One region of the Agromyces sp. NPDC057679 genome, then DNA from elsewhere that is predicted to be linked to it. Evidence: predicted binding sites of a transcription regulator. Region 1 holds the regulator's gene; each other region holds the start of a gene.
What was found. The regulator HspR, encoded in region 1, represses chaperone genes until heat shock. The targets are predictions, from matches to a motif close to AAGTTGAGTCNNNNNGACTCAACTT.
Positions count from the first base shown of each region.

Region 1 (4,712 bases):
ACCGGCCTCCGCACGCTCGCGATCGCCGCCCGATTCCTCGACGACGGCGACGAGGGGTCCGTGGCGGCGGACCCGATGTCGTGGGTCTCCGAGCTCGCGCTCATCGGCATCGTCGGCATCGTCGACCCGCTGCGCCCCGAGGCGAAGGCCGCGGTCGACATCGCCCACCGCGCCGGCATCGACGTGCGCATGATCACGGGCGACCACGCCGTCACCGCGGGAGCGATCGGCGCCGAGCTCGGGCTGGGCTCGGGGGCCGTGAGCGGAGCCGATCTCAAGCAGATGAACGACGAGGAGCTCCTGCAGCGGCTGCCCGACCTGCACGTGTTCGGCCGGGTCACCCCCGACGACAAGCTCCGGCTCGTCGGGCTCCTCCAGTCCGAGGGCGCCATCGTGGCCATGACCGGCGATGCCGTCAACGACGCCGCGGCGATCAAGCAGGCGAACATCGGCGTGGCGATGGGCTCGGGCTCCGAGGTGACGAAGCAGGCGGCGAAGCTGGTGCTCACCGACGACAACTTCGCGACGCTCGTGCATGCGGTGGAGCTCGGTCGCATCGTCTACTCGAAGATCACGGCGTACCTGCGCTTCCAGATGACGCAGCTGCTCAGCCTGATCATGCTGTTCCTCGCCGCGAGCGCGTTCTCGATCGCCGAGGGCGTCGCCCTGTTCCCGGCGCAGGTGCTGTTCATCAACTTCTTCGTGGCCCTGTTCGCGGTGATCGCGATCGCCGCCGACGCGAACCCGCCCGGCATCATGAACCACCCGCCGCGCGATCCGAAGGTCGGCGTCGTCAACCGCGTCTCCCTCGTCGAGTGGCTCGTCTACGGCGCCGTCATCTTCCTCATCGCCCTCGTGCCGCTCGTGTGGGGCCCCGACGTGCCGAGCCCGGTCGAGCCGACGGCGTCGATGACCATGTCGTACGTCGTGCTCGGACTCGCCACCGTGCTGAGCGCCCTGCTCATGCGGCGCACGCCCGAGTCGGGCCTGCTGCCCCCCATCGCCGCGGTCGCGAAAATCCTGGTCTGGCCGGTCGTGCTCATCGTGGCGTCGACCGAGCTCGGGCTGTTCCAGCGGATGCTCGGCACGGTGTCGCTGACGGGCTGGCAGTGGCTGCAGTGCATCGGTCTGACCCTGATCCTCCTGGTCGTCGTCGAGGGCGACAAGTGGCTCCGGCGTCGCCGGATCGCAAGCCGTCCGGCCGCGGCCCCGGTGGCCGCCGCCGGCGTCCGCTGAGTCCAGACCGCACGCGCGATTCGCCGGCCACCGAGTTCGCTGGGTGCGGCTCCCGGCCGCGTTTGCTACCCTCGGTGCCGCATGCAGGACGCACGAACCGGGGGATGGCGGGCGGCGCGGCAGAAGGTCGCGACGCCCGTGACGCGTCCCCAGCGTGACGCGGCGACCCGATCGCGCTCGCCCCGCCGATCGCTCAGCGCAGCCGCCGTGGTCTCGGTGTTCGGACTCCTCGCGGGCCTCGCGCTGGCGCCGCTGCCGCAGCCGGGCGGCCCGCTGCCGACCGCCGCAGCCGATGCCGCCCTGCAGGGGGACGGGCAGGCGGTGCGAGTCGGTGCCGAGGTCGCGGCTCCGGCCGTCTCGCGCGAGTCCTACGTCGCGACGACCGGCTCGCAGACGCTCGTCGCCGGCGGCACGAACGTCGATTGGGCCAAGCTCGTGCTCATCGAGGGCGGCTGGCCGCTCAGCGACGAGAACGTGACGTTCATGATGCGATGGATGCGGCAGGAGAACGGCGCCGACAACTGGTGGAACCGCAACAACCCGCTGAACAACGGTCAGGGTTCCGGGGGCGGTTCGGGCCTCGGCAGCTACCCCACCCTCGTCGAGGCCGCCTACTACGCGGCGGAGAACCTGCAGTCGGGTCGCTATCCCGAGGTCGATGCGGCGCTCGCACGCGGCGACTCGGCGGACGCCACCGCGCAGGCGATCTGGGCCTCGGCCTGGGCGTCGAGCCACTACGGCTACGGCACCCATTGGAGCTCGCGGCCCTACGAGGTCATCGCGGCACCGCCCTCGGCCTGGGGCCGCTGAGTCGGGCTACCCGCGCTCGAGCGGCCGCCACACGACGACCGCGTTCTCGCGGCGCACCCGGGTGCCGGCCTTGAGGCTGATCACCTCGCCCGCCGAGCCCGCCGCGAAGACGCGGCGACCGGGCCGGTTCAGCATCTCATCGGCGAGCGCGCCCTCGAGTTCGCGCACGCGCGCGCGAAGGGTCGCCACCTCCTCTTCGAGGCCGAGCACCCGCCGGATGCCCTCGAGGCTCACCCCTTCGCTCGAGAGCTGGGCGATCTCGCGCAACTGCGCGACGTCGTGCATCGAGTAACGACGCGACTTGCCCGCGGTGCGCGTCGGCGAGACCAGCCCGAGCCGGTCGTACTGGCGCAGCGTCTGGGGGTGCATTCCCGCGAGCTCGGCCGCGACGGAGATCACGAAGAGCGGGCTCCGCTCGTGCACCTCCATCACCTAGCCCTTCGCCTTCGCGAGCAGTTCGTCGCGGGGGTTCTCGTCGGGCATCGCCGCGACGAGGGCCTCGACGGCGGCCTGCGCGTCCTTCGAGAGGTGCGAGGGCACCGCGATCTGGACGACGGCGAGCAGGTCGCCGGTGCCCTTCTTCGTCTCGACGCCGCGACCCTTCACGCGCAGCACGCGGCCGCTCGGCGTGCCGGGGGCGACGCGGAGCTTCACGGGGTCGCCGCCGAGAGTGGGCACCTGGATGGTCGCGCCGAGCGCCGCCTCCGCGAAGGTCACCGGCACGGTGACGCGGAGGTTCAGGCCGTCGCGCTCGAAGACGGGGTGCTTGCGCACATTGACGGTGAGGATGAGGTCGCCGGCCTCGCCGCCGTCGGGCGAGGGATGCCCCTTGCCTCGCAGGCGGATCTTCTGGCCGTCCGAGACGCCCGCGGGGATGCGCACCGTGAGCGGCTTGCCCTCGGCCGTCTGCAGGGTGACCTGGTCGCCCTTGGTCGCGGTGATGAAGTCGAGGGTCGTCGTCGCGGTGACGTCGCGACCGGGCGTCGGGCCGCCGTAGCCACGGTAGCCGCCCGAGGGCTGGCCGAAGCGGCCCCCGCCGAAGAGCCCGCCGAGCAGGTCGTCGTAGTCACCGCCCTGCTGGAAGGTGTACGACTGGCTGCGGCCGCCGCCCTGGCCGAACATGCCGCCGAAGACGTCGTCGAACCCGCCGTTGGCGCCGCCGGCGCCCGGCGCGGTGAATCGCGCACCGCCGCCCATCGCGCGGATCGCGTCGTACTCCTTGCGCTGCTCGGGATCGGAGAGCACCGAGTTCGCCTCGCTGATCTCCTTGAACTTCGTCTCGGCCGCGGCGTCGCCCGGGTTCTGGTCGGGGTGGTACTTGCGTGCGAGCTTGCGGTAGACCTTCTTGATCTCCGCGTCGCTCGCGTCTTTGGAGACGCCGAGCACCTGGTAGAAGTCCTTGTCGAACCAGTCCTGACTGGCCATCGGCACCTCCTTCCTCTGAGTCTGTCCGAATGTGGAACGCCGGTCGAGTAGCGGAGCGCATCGAGACCGCTGACGGGTCCCGATCCGCTCCGTCGTCGCTACTCGACCGGCGGGGGGTGACGGCTACGCCGCCGGTGTCTTGACGACGACCTTCGCGACGCGCAGCTGCACGCCGCCGAGCGTGTAGCCGGTCTCGACGACGTCGGCGACCGTGTCGATCTCGACCTCGTCGCTCGGCTGCTGGAAGATCGCCTCGTGGCGCTGCGGGTCGAACGGCTCGCCGACCTCGCCGAACGCGGCGAGCCCGAGCTTCTCGACGGCGCCGCGGAGCTTCGCGGCGATCGTCGCGAACGCGGTGTCGCCCTCGAGGTCGCCGTGCTTCTCGGCCCGGTCGAGGTCGTCGAGCACGGGCAGCAGCACGGCGACGGCCGCGCCGACGGCGCGCTCGCGCTCGACCTCGCGGTTCGCCTCGGTGCGCTTGCGGTAGTTCGCGTACTCGGCGGTGACCCGCTTGAGGTCGGCGAGGTGCTCGTCGCTCGGCTCCTGCACCTCGGCGTTGGCCGCGTTCAGGATGTCGTCGACCGTGAGCTCGGCCTCGTCGTCGAACGAGTCGGATGCCTCGGCGCCCGAGCCGTTCGAACCGCCCGCCTCGGGGGCGCCCTCTTCAGGCGCCCCGTCGGCTGCCGGCTGCCGAACCGCACCGGTCTCGGGGTCGATGCGACGCTTGTCGCGGATCACCGGCTCCTCGTGGTTCTGGTTCTGCTCGTCGGTCATGATTACTTCTTCTCGTCCTCGTCGTCCACGACCTCGGCGTCGACCACGTCCTCGTCGGACGCGGCGTCACCGGCCTGGCCGGTCGCCGAGGCGTCCTCGCCGGCCGCGGCGGAGGCATCCGCCTGCGACTGGGCGTAGATCGCCTCGCCGAGCTTGGTCTGCGACTGCGACAGCTTCTCGAACGCGGTCTTGACCGCGTCGTCGTCGTCGCCCGCGAGGGCCGACTTCAGCGCGTCGACGTCGCCCTGCACCTCGGACTTGACGTCGTCGGGGAGCTTGTCGTCGTTGTCCTTGATGAGCTTCTCGACCGAGTAGGCGAGCTGCTCGGCGGAGTTGCGGGTCTCGGCCGACTCGCGACGCGCCTTGTCTTCCGCGGCGTGCTCCTCGGCCTCGCGCACCATGCGGTCGATGTCGTCCTTCGGGAGGCTCGAGCCGCCCGAGATCGTCATCGACTGCTCCTTGCCGGT
Region 1 is NZ_JBHVIK010000002.1:259,408-264,119, reverse strand. It holds gene ACFVAJ_RS08150 (cation-translocating P-type ATPase) at 1-1,236, shown strand, start outside; gene ACFVAJ_RS08145 (hypothetical protein) at 1,318-2,046, shown strand; gene ACFVAJ_RS08140 (heat shock protein transcriptional repressor HspR) at 2,053-2,475, opposite strand; gene ACFVAJ_RS08135 (DnaJ C-terminal domain-containing protein) at 2,479-3,471, opposite strand; gene ACFVAJ_RS08130 (nucleotide exchange factor GrpE) at 3,595-4,245, opposite strand; gene dnaK (molecular chaperone DnaK) at 4,248-4,712, opposite strand, start outside.

Region 2 (4,712 bases), on a different contig from region 1:
GCCACGGCGGGGCGCCGCTCGGGCGCTCCGCCGTGGTGGGCGTCGCCGCCCGCGGGTAGGGTGACCCGCATGGAGCACCCCCGCGTCGTCGACCCCGGGCATCCGCTCATCGAGCGCGTGCGCGCGCTCTGCCTCGACCTGCCCGAGGCGGTCGAGGTCGAGGCGTGGGGCCGCCCGACGTTCCGGGCGGCGAAGCCGATCTTCGTGCACGTCTCGGCGAGCATGGAGCGCCCGTTCTCGATCGTGGTGAAGACCGACCCCGACGAGCACCCCGCGCTCGTGCAGGACGCGCGGTTCTTCGGGCCGCCCTATTACGACCGCGACCGCTGGGTGGCGACCGACCTCGACGGGCCCGACACCGACTGGGCGCTCCTCGCCGAACTCATCGAGACCTCCTACCGGCAGGTCGCGAACCGGCGCCAGCTCGCCGCGCTCGACGCGCAGCGGCCCGAGCACGCGGGCGGCTGAGTGCCAGAGGCCGGGCACAGGCGGGCGCCGCGGCGGGGCCTCGCCGATGCTCCGGGTCGCTCGATTGGCGCGAACGCGAACGGTGCGTTAGAGTTACCTGGTTGCCTGATCGCAGATGATGCGGCAGGCGACAAGCCATGCGCCCGTAGCTCAATGGATAGAGCATCTGACTACGGATCAGAAGGTTGGGGGTTCGAGTCCCTCCGGGCGCACGGAAGAAGGCGGTTCGCAGCTCTGCGAGCCGCCTTCGTCGTTTCCGAGGACGTGTCGAGACCCCGAATTCCGGGCGGCCGGGGGCTGGGAATCCACCGCGCATCATGGCAGCGATGCCATCCCCGGGATGACACGGATCGGCGGCCGTCAGTAGGCTCGCCTCAGGCCTGGTTCCCGTTGATCGAGGGTTCGACCTATGAGGGGTGTGTGCGCGGGGGCGATCCCCGTCTCGTTCGACTCGGGGTTCGCGTCGTGTTTCGACACGATGCATCCGAGTGCAGCCGACCGTGAGGGGCACGGTCGGCCGATGGTCGAGCCCACGGGCCGTTCGGGCCGCCTCGTCTCGCTCGTGCGCCGGCTCTACGCCCTGCTGATCGCCATGGCGATCTCGGTCGTGCTCGCTCGCGCGTTCGCGCCCGCCGCGCTCGATCCCGCGAGCGCCCTCGACGTCGTCGGCCTCGTTCCCGCACTCGCGGGAGGGGTGGCGGTGTGCGCCGCGCTCATCGCCGTCTCGGCGTCGCACGCCGGGATCGCCTCGATCGCGCACCTGCGCCTGCCCGGCCTCGCCCCGGGGCCTCGCGCGGCTGCGAACGGACTCGCCTGGGCGGCACTCGCCCTGCTCGGAGTGCATTTCACCTCGGCGGCCTTCGAACCGCTGCCGGGCGGACCGCTCGCGATCGGCTGCCTGCTCGGGGCGACCTTCGGCTTCGGCACCTACCGCCTGCACCGGCATGCGCTCGAGCACGAGGCGTACCGCTCCTTCAACCTCGTCGCGATGCTGCTCGCGGCCGGCAGCCTCGCGAGCATGAGCATCACCCCGACGGGCGACTGGTGGACGCGCAACTTCAGCACGCTCGGCACCTCGAACGACCTCGCCGCGGCGTGCTTCAACGTCGCCGTGGTCGTCTCGGGGGCAGGCATGGCCGGGCTGTCGGGCGCGCTCACGCGGGCGCTCGCGTTCGGCGGCTTCGCCATCCGTCGAGGGGCCCGCACGACGATGCGCGTGCTCATCGGGCTCGTCGGCTTCGGGCTGATGGGGGTCGGCACGGTGCCGATCGACCGCGAGACCGACCTCCACAACGCGTTCGCACTCGGGGCGGCGCTCGCGTTCGCGCTCCTCTGCATCGGGGCGCGCTGGTACGCGAGGCGGATCCCTCGTCGGCTCCTCGTGTTCTCGTACACGGCGCTGACGCTCGAGCTCGTGGCCATGGCGGGTTACGACGCCCTCGGCTGGTTCAACCTCACGGTCTTCGAGATCATCGCGTTCACGCTCGTGTTCGCCTGGCTCATCGCGCTCGTCGCGACGACGTCGGGCCGCCACCACTCGCACGGTCGTTCGCTGTCGGCGCACGGCGACCCGGAATCCTCCCACGCGCTCGGCGTTATGTTCGGTAGAGAGTTGAGTCGGGATGACTCAAGAACACCGACCAGGAGGAAACATGCCCACCGCCTACGACCCGTTCCGCGATCTCGACCGAGTCGCGTCCGCGCTGTTCGAGCCCCGCCGCGGGCCGCGTCGCATGCCGATGGATCTCTACCGCGACGGCGACCACTACGTCCTCACCGCCGACCTGCCGGGCATCGACCCCGGCTCCGTCGACATCGACGTGGACGGCCAGTTGCTCACGATCCGGGCTGAGCGCACCCTCGCCGCCGGAGACGGCGTCAAGTGGATCACCCGCGAGCGCGAGGCCGCCTCGTTCCTGCGCCAGTTGAACCTCGGGCAGGGCGTCGACACCGAGCGCATCTCGGCGAACTACACGAACGGCGTGCTGAGCGTCACGATCCCCGTCAGCGAGAAGGCGAAGCCGCGCAAGATCGCGGTCGAGCACACGGATGCCTCGTCCACGCCCTCGCCCGCGGGCGACCGCGTCGAGCCGGTCGAGCAGTGACCGCCGAGGCGGGAGTCGTCGAGATCACGCGACTCGACGAGCGGCACCGCTACGAGCTCGTGGTCGACGGCGCGCGCGCCGGGTTCGCGCAGTACCGCGACGAACCCGGGAAGGTGGTGTTCACCCACACCGTCATCAAGCCCGAGTACGAGGGCCGTGGTCTCGGCAGTCGCCTCGCGCGGCACGTGCTCGACGATGCGGTCGCGCGCGGGGAGCGCATCGTGCCCGAGTGCCCGTTCATCGCGGCCTACCTCCGCAGGCACGACGAGTACGAGAGCTCCGTCGACTGGCCCTGAGCCCGTGACGTGACGGTGGCGACGGCCGGTGATCGGAGGATCACCGGCCGTCGCCGTGTGCGGGAACGGAATCACCCCCAGTTGGGGGCGGTGCGTCGAGCCCGGCACAGGATTACCATTTCGAGCACAACCCGAGTCCGACCCGACCGGACCGGCCCGTCTTGCCTCGACGGCCGAGCGATCGGAATGTCCCTATCGATCGCTCGGGTCAGGCTCGCCGAGCTCAGTTCGGGTCGCTCGGCGAGAGGGTCTCCTCAGGAGACCGCGATGGGGTGGGAGGTAGGGTTCCCACCCCATCGTCACGCCGTCGGCCTGTCGGCCCGCGTCAGGCCCGCTCGGCGAACCCGCGGATGAAGAGCGTCTGCGCGGCGATCATGCGTTCGATCTCACCGGGGTCGACCGATTCGTCGGAGGCGTGGATCCGCGACTGCGCGGTGTCCTCCGCGCCCCAGAGGATGATCGCGGAGCCGGGGGAGACCTTCTGCAGCGACGCCACGAGCGGAATCGACGCGCCGCTCCCGATGTTCTCGACCGGGGCGCCGTAGGCCTCCTCGAGCGCGGACTCCGCCGCGACGATCGCCGGGTTCGAGGCATCCACCGCGAAGGCGTGACCCACCTTCACCTTCTCGACCTCGACCTCGCAGTTCCAGGGGCGCTGCGACCGCAGGTGCGACATGAGGGCCTCGAGCTGGGCGTCGCCGTCCGAGCCGGGCACGATGCGCATCGAGAGCTTCGCGGTGACCGAGGGCAGCAGCACGTTCGACGCCTCGGCGGTGTTCGGCAGGTCCATGCCGAGCACGGTCACCGAGGGCTTCGCCCAGATGCGGTCGGAGAGGGAGCCCGTGCCGAGGAAGTCGACGCCGGGGAGGATCGCGGAGCCCTCGCGGTACACGTCCTCGTCCATGTCGGCGCCGCTCCAGGCGGAGCGGTCGACGCCGGGGATCACCGTGTCGCCGTGCTCGTCATGGAGGGTGTCGAGGATCCGGATCATCGCGGTCATCGCATCGGGCGCCGCCCCGCCGAACATTCCCGAGTGCACCGGGTTCGCGAGGGTGCGCACGGTGACCGTGCAGGCGACGTCGCCGCGGAGCGCGGTCGTGAGTCCCGGGCGGCCGACCTTCTGCGGCCCGATGTCGGCGATGACGTAGGCGTCGGCGGCGAACAGCTCGGGGTTCGCCTCGACGAAGTCCTCGAGGTGCGAGATCGTCTCCTCCTCGCCCTCGACGAGGATCTTGATGCGGCACGGGCGGTCGGGGCCGATGAGCTTCAGCGTGCCGTAGTGGATGACGAGACCCGACTTGTCGTCGGCGGCGCCGCGCCCGTAGATGCGCCCGTCCTCCTTCGTCACCGGTTCGAACGGCGTGCTCGACCAGCCCTGGCTCTCGGGCGCCGGCTGCACGTCGTAGTGGGCGTAGATCAGCACGGTCGGCGAGCCCTCGGGCCCCGACAGGTCGGCGTAGACGCAGGGGTACCCGCCCGGCACGTCGAGGAGGCGTACGCCCTCGGCGCCCGCCGCCTCGAAGAGGTCGACCACGGCCTCGCCCATGCGGTGCACCGGTTCGGGATCGAATCCCGGGAAGGCGACCGATGGGATGCGCACGAGGGTCTCGAGGCGTTCGATCACCTCGGGCATGAGCGCCGCCGCAGCGGACGAGACGTTTCCGGGGTCGTTCATTTGGTTCCTCCTCGGATCGACGGACGGACGGTTCGGTGCTCGCCGTCGGGGCGGCGAGACGGTCGACGTGCGCCGAGTGGCGCCGTACGGATCACACGGGGACGACGAGCTGGATCAGCAGGCCGGAGGCCACGACGGCGACCCACGAGACGAGCATCGGGATCGTGA
Region 2 is NZ_JBHVIK010000001.1:1,322,993-1,327,704, reverse strand. It holds gene ACFVAJ_RS05960 (MmcQ/YjbR family DNA-binding protein) at 70-468, shown strand; tRNA gene ACFVAJ_RS05955 (tRNA-Arg) at 608-680, shown strand; partial or broken gene ACFVAJ_RS05950 (DUF998 domain-containing protein) at 878-1,972, shown strand; gene ACFVAJ_RS05945 (Hsp20/alpha crystallin family protein) at 2,121-2,573, shown strand; gene ACFVAJ_RS05940 (GNAT family N-acetyltransferase) at 2,570-2,869, shown strand; gene ACFVAJ_RS05935 (M20/M25/M40 family metallo-hydrolase) at 3,195-4,544, opposite strand; gene ACFVAJ_RS05930 (anaerobic C4-dicarboxylate transporter family protein) at 4,636-4,712, opposite strand, start outside.
Region 2: a site for HspR is predicted at 2,078-2,102, ahead of ACFVAJ_RS05945 (Hsp20/alpha crystallin family protein). Genes of this name have one in related genera too.

Region 3 (4,712 bases), on a different contig from region 1:
ATCTCAACTCCGAGAATGGCCTTCCGTGGGCCCTCGCTCTTCCTGTGCTAGCTGGATTTGCCGTAAGGCGCAATGTATCAATATCCGTGCAGCTTGATTCGGGCTCGACCGTCAGGCTCGGGCAGTTCATGGGTGTACGCCAGGACGACACCGTCTGGCGGTCGCTCACGTCCGTCGAACCCCAAACCCCGGAGCTGGGCTCGGTGCGAGCGCTCTCGCGGTTTGTGGTTTCGCCGACGCGTGACACGCTCGCCGCAGCACTCGATGCCCTTTCTGAAGCGGACTGGTACCAGAACATCTCAATCAGCGGGGTCCCATGGGTTGTCCACGCGTGTTTGAACGATGCAGCCATCCTGGCGCGGCGGCAGGAGCATACGAGGGGCGAGCGTCTGCAGCAGCTCGCGAGGTATGCGAGACGTGGACTGCTGGGAGACCAGGCCGACTGGCTGGAAGCAGAGGAGCGTTTCAGTAGTCCGCTTTCCGTGCACGAGCTTGGGGAAGACCTTGTTGAAGACCCGGAGGTCCCGGACTGGGGACTCCCTATCTCAAGCTCGATCGGCCGCAGGGGCATAGTCCTCCCGGCATCGCTGCTACTCGGGCGATATCGCCCGCAGCCCGACACGGCCTCACTGAAGGACCTGCTTGCGAACGTACGCGTTGCATTTGACTCCGCCAAGACTGTTAATTCGAGGGCGCAGCTGTGGCGCCTCGCCGCGACCATTCCGACATCGATCGATGAAATGCGTGCGGGTGAGCGGGTGATTGATTTCGATGTCGATTGGCTGCTGTCAGACGAGGCCGCGGTGTGGGCATACTCGGCGCCGCTCGATTGGATTGGATGTCTGTCGGATGGCGTGGATCTCGGCGCGTTTGCGGTCACCGTGGGGCGAAATCCGCAGCTGCCTTATGGTCATGACAGCGAAATTGCAGCGCGACTGCTCGAGGCTGGCAGTCCTATCGAGTATTGGCCTAGTCTGCGCGTAGCGCTTCGACTGGATCCTTCTATGCTTGCCACGCTCGATGGTGGATTTCCCTCGGGCCGTTCTGTTCAGGCCGACGATCCTTTGGCCCGCCAACTGGAATCCCTGCGAACCGTGATGAGCACAAGCCTGGATGACATCGGTAGCGGTGAGGTGGACAGCCAGCTGCTAGACATTTGCACTCCCAGCGAAAACTCGATTGGCCCGGAATGGCTTTCCACTGCGGCTGGTTCTTTGGCACTCGACCGTTGTCTGGCGATACTCGCGCGCGCGGCCGTGATAACTATGGACGATCACCCGTTCGCGTCAGAAATGTACATGTCGACGGCGCAGTCCGAAGAGTTGCATCGCGAGTTCGGGGTATCCCTCCGCTGACCCGTTCGGATGCCCTCGCTCAGGTTTTGGGTCTCCAGCGCTCATTGGGACAAGCCTGTGTTTCGTCTCGGGGTCGAGGATCGCATTCGGGTGGAAATGGTGCAAGACACAGACAGCCACCTGCTAAGGCCGTCAATGGACGTCACTGATGAGGGAATACGGCTGCGCTCCCCGCGTTGAACTTGAGCGAACCACACTCAACTTCAACCAGGAGGCCAGGTGCCCAACGACTTCAACGAGGCCGGCGCAAGCTCGTTCGACGAGTTCCTTGCCCGATACCTCGCGGGTGAGCAGGCGCGACAGGCGCGGTCGATCGACCTCAGCCGGTTCCTTACCGCGCGCACCCAGAGCATTCTTCAGCAGGCCGGGCGCTTCGCCCTCGAGCGCGGACAGACCGAGCTCGACGCCCTGCACATCCTGCGCGTGATCGTCGAGGACGAGAGCGTGCAGCAGGCGATCCGACGCGTCGGGGCGAGCCCCGAGCGCATCATCACGGCGACCGAGGCGCGGTTGCCTGCGGCATCCGATGTTGCCGACATCAATGCGGCGACGATCACGCCGTCGGCCTCCCGCGCGCTGTTCCACAGCTACCAGGTGGCGCGCTCGAGCGGGTCGACGTACATCGATCCTGAGCACCTGTTCTTCGCGCTCGTGCTCGGGCAGGATGCGCCTGCTGGGCAGGTGCTGGCTCGGGCTGGGGTTACTGCTGAAGCCCTCACCCAGGGGATGCGTGAGCACGACGCGGAGACCGGTTTCGAGACGCGTCCGACTTCGTCGGGCGCTCCTCAACCGGCGGAAGCCGAGAGCGACACCCCGATGCTCGACAAGTTCGGCATGGACCTCACCGAGCGGGCCGCGAACGGCGAGCTCGACCCCGTGATCGGCCGGGCCGACGAGATCGAGCAGACGATCGAGATCCTGTCGCGCCGCACGAAGAACAACCCCGTGCTCGTCGGTGAGGCGGGCGTCGGCAAGACGGCGATCGTCGAGGGCCTCGCCCGCGCGATCGTCGAGGAGAACGTGCCCGAGGCCCTGCTCGGCAAGCGTGTCATCGCGCTCGACCTGCCCGGCATGCTCGCCGGTACCCGCTACCGCGGCGACTTCGAGGAGCGCCTCACGAAGACGATGGAGGAGATCGCCGCCAACAAGGGCGACCTCATCGTCTTCATCGACGAGGTGCACACCGTCGTCGGCGCCGGTGGCGCAGGCGAGGGCGGCATGGACGCCGGCAACATCCTGAAGCCGCGCCTCGCGCGGGGCGAGCTGCACCTCGTCGGCGCGACCACGCTCAACGAGTACCGCAAGATCGAGAAGGACCCGGCGCTCGAGCGTCGCTTCCAGCCGGTGCGCGTGGGCGAGCCGTCGATCGAGGACGCCGTGCTCATCCTGCAGGGCCTGAAGCCCGCGTACGAGCAGCACCACGGCGTCGAGTACACGGATGCTGCGATCCGCGCCGCCGTCGAGCTCAGCGACCGCTACCTCAGCGACCGTGTGCTGCCCGACAAGGCGATCGACCTCATCGACCAGGCCGGCGCGCGCCTGCGGCTGCGCCTCGGCGTGAAGGTGGATGTCTCCGCGATGCAGTCGCGACTCGGCGAGCTCGAGGCGGAGAAGAACGCCGCCGTGCGCACCGAGCACTACGAGGAGGCGTCGCGCCTGCGCGACGAGATCTCGAAGGTGCAGGCGAAGCTCGACGAGGTCACCGAGCAGGGGCGCGCCGCGGCATCCGATGCCGCCGTCATCGACGAGGCCGAGATCGCCGCGGTGATCTCGCGGGCCACCGGCATCCCGGTGAACCGCCTCACCGAGACCGAGCGCGAGCGCCTCGCCGACCTCGAGGGCGAGCTGCACCAGCGCGTCATCGGGCAGGACGACGCGGTCACCGCCGTCGCCAAGGCCGTGCGTCGCAACCGCACCGGCATGGGCGACTCGCGTCGGCCGGTCGGCTCTTTCCTGTTCCTCGGGCCGACGGGTGTCGGCAAGACCGAACTCGCGAAGGCCCTCGCCGACCGCCTGTTCGACGACGAGACCGCCGTGATCCGCTTCGACATGAGCGAGTTCGGTGAGCGGCACACCGTATCGCGACTCGTCGGCGCCCCTCCCGGATACGTCGGGTACGACGAGGCCGGACAGCTCACCGAGCGCGTGCGGCGCAACCCGTACTCGATCGTGCTGTTCGACGAGATCGAGAAGGCGCACCCCGACGTGTTCAACCTGCTGCTGCAGGTGCTCGACGACGGACGCCTCACCGACGGCCAGGGCCGCACGGTCGACTTCCGCAACACGGTCGTCGTGATGACCTCGAACCTCGGCAGCGAGTTCCTCGCGTCGCGGTCGGGTGCGCTCGGCTTCGTCGCCGGCGCGGATGCCTCGGGCTTCAGCTCGGCCGACGACGTGCGCCAGCGCGTTATGGGCAAGGTGCGCGAGGCCATGCGCCCCGAGTTCCTGAATCGCATCGACGAGATCGTGCTGTTCCAGAAGCTCGACCAGCCGCAGCTCGCGTCGATCGTGAAGCTGATGCTGGGTGCGACCGCGCGTCGCCTCGCGTCGCGCGAGGTCGGCTTCGAGGCCACGGATGCCGCGGTCGCGCTGCTCGCCGAACGGGGCTACGAGCCCGAGTACGGTGCGCGGCCCTTGCGCCGGGTCATCCAGCGCGAGATCGACGACCGCATCAGCGACCTGTTCGTCTCCGGCGCCCTCGGCGACGGGGGAGCGGTGCACGTCGACGCCCGCGACGGCGAGTTCGTCGTGGCGGCGGCGGGTGTGGTGCCGCTGCCGGCGTAGTCCCTCGACTGGGGTGGCGGGGGCGCGCCCGCGCCGTCTCGAAACCCGTCACCGAACGCCCGGCCCTCATTCCAGAGGGCCGGGCGTTCGTCGTACCGGTGGCGGAAGATCGGGCGTCGTGAATCGCCCCGCCGAAACCTCCACCTCGCGACCTCTCGGCGGGCGGTCACATCGCAGCGAAATCGATTCCGATCAGCACGAGGTAGATGACGGCCTGGACTGCTGCGGCGACGCCGAGCGCGAGACCCGCGCCGGCGCGCGCCCGCGCTGTCGTTTGTCTCAGCGCAGATCGGCCGGTGACGATCGCGACGACACCGAGCACGGCGGACGCGATGCAGAGGAACATCGGGAGCGTGACGTAGGCGAAGATGCCCGACGAGGGCCCCGGCGGCAACCAGTCGACCAGCGGCACCCAGTAGATGAGCGGGTTCGCCAAGAAGTAGACGGCCGCGGCGAGGATCCCGGTCGTCAAGGGCGCCGTCGCGCGGGACGCGGCTGGCTCGGTTCTCGAATCCTCGGTCTCGGTGTCCATGAGCACATTGTTGCCCCGTCAACCTCACGCGACGCGGAAGG
Region 3 is NZ_JBHVIK010000001.1:758,810-763,521, reverse strand. It holds gene ACFVAJ_RS03390 (NACHT domain-containing protein) at 1-1,355, shown strand, start outside; gene ACFVAJ_RS03385 (ATP-dependent Clp protease ATP-binding subunit) at 1,575-4,139, shown strand; gene ACFVAJ_RS03380 (hypothetical protein) at 4,306-4,671, opposite strand.
Region 3: a site for HspR is predicted at 1,535-1,559, ahead of ACFVAJ_RS03385 (ATP-dependent Clp protease ATP-binding subunit). Genes of this name have one in related genera too.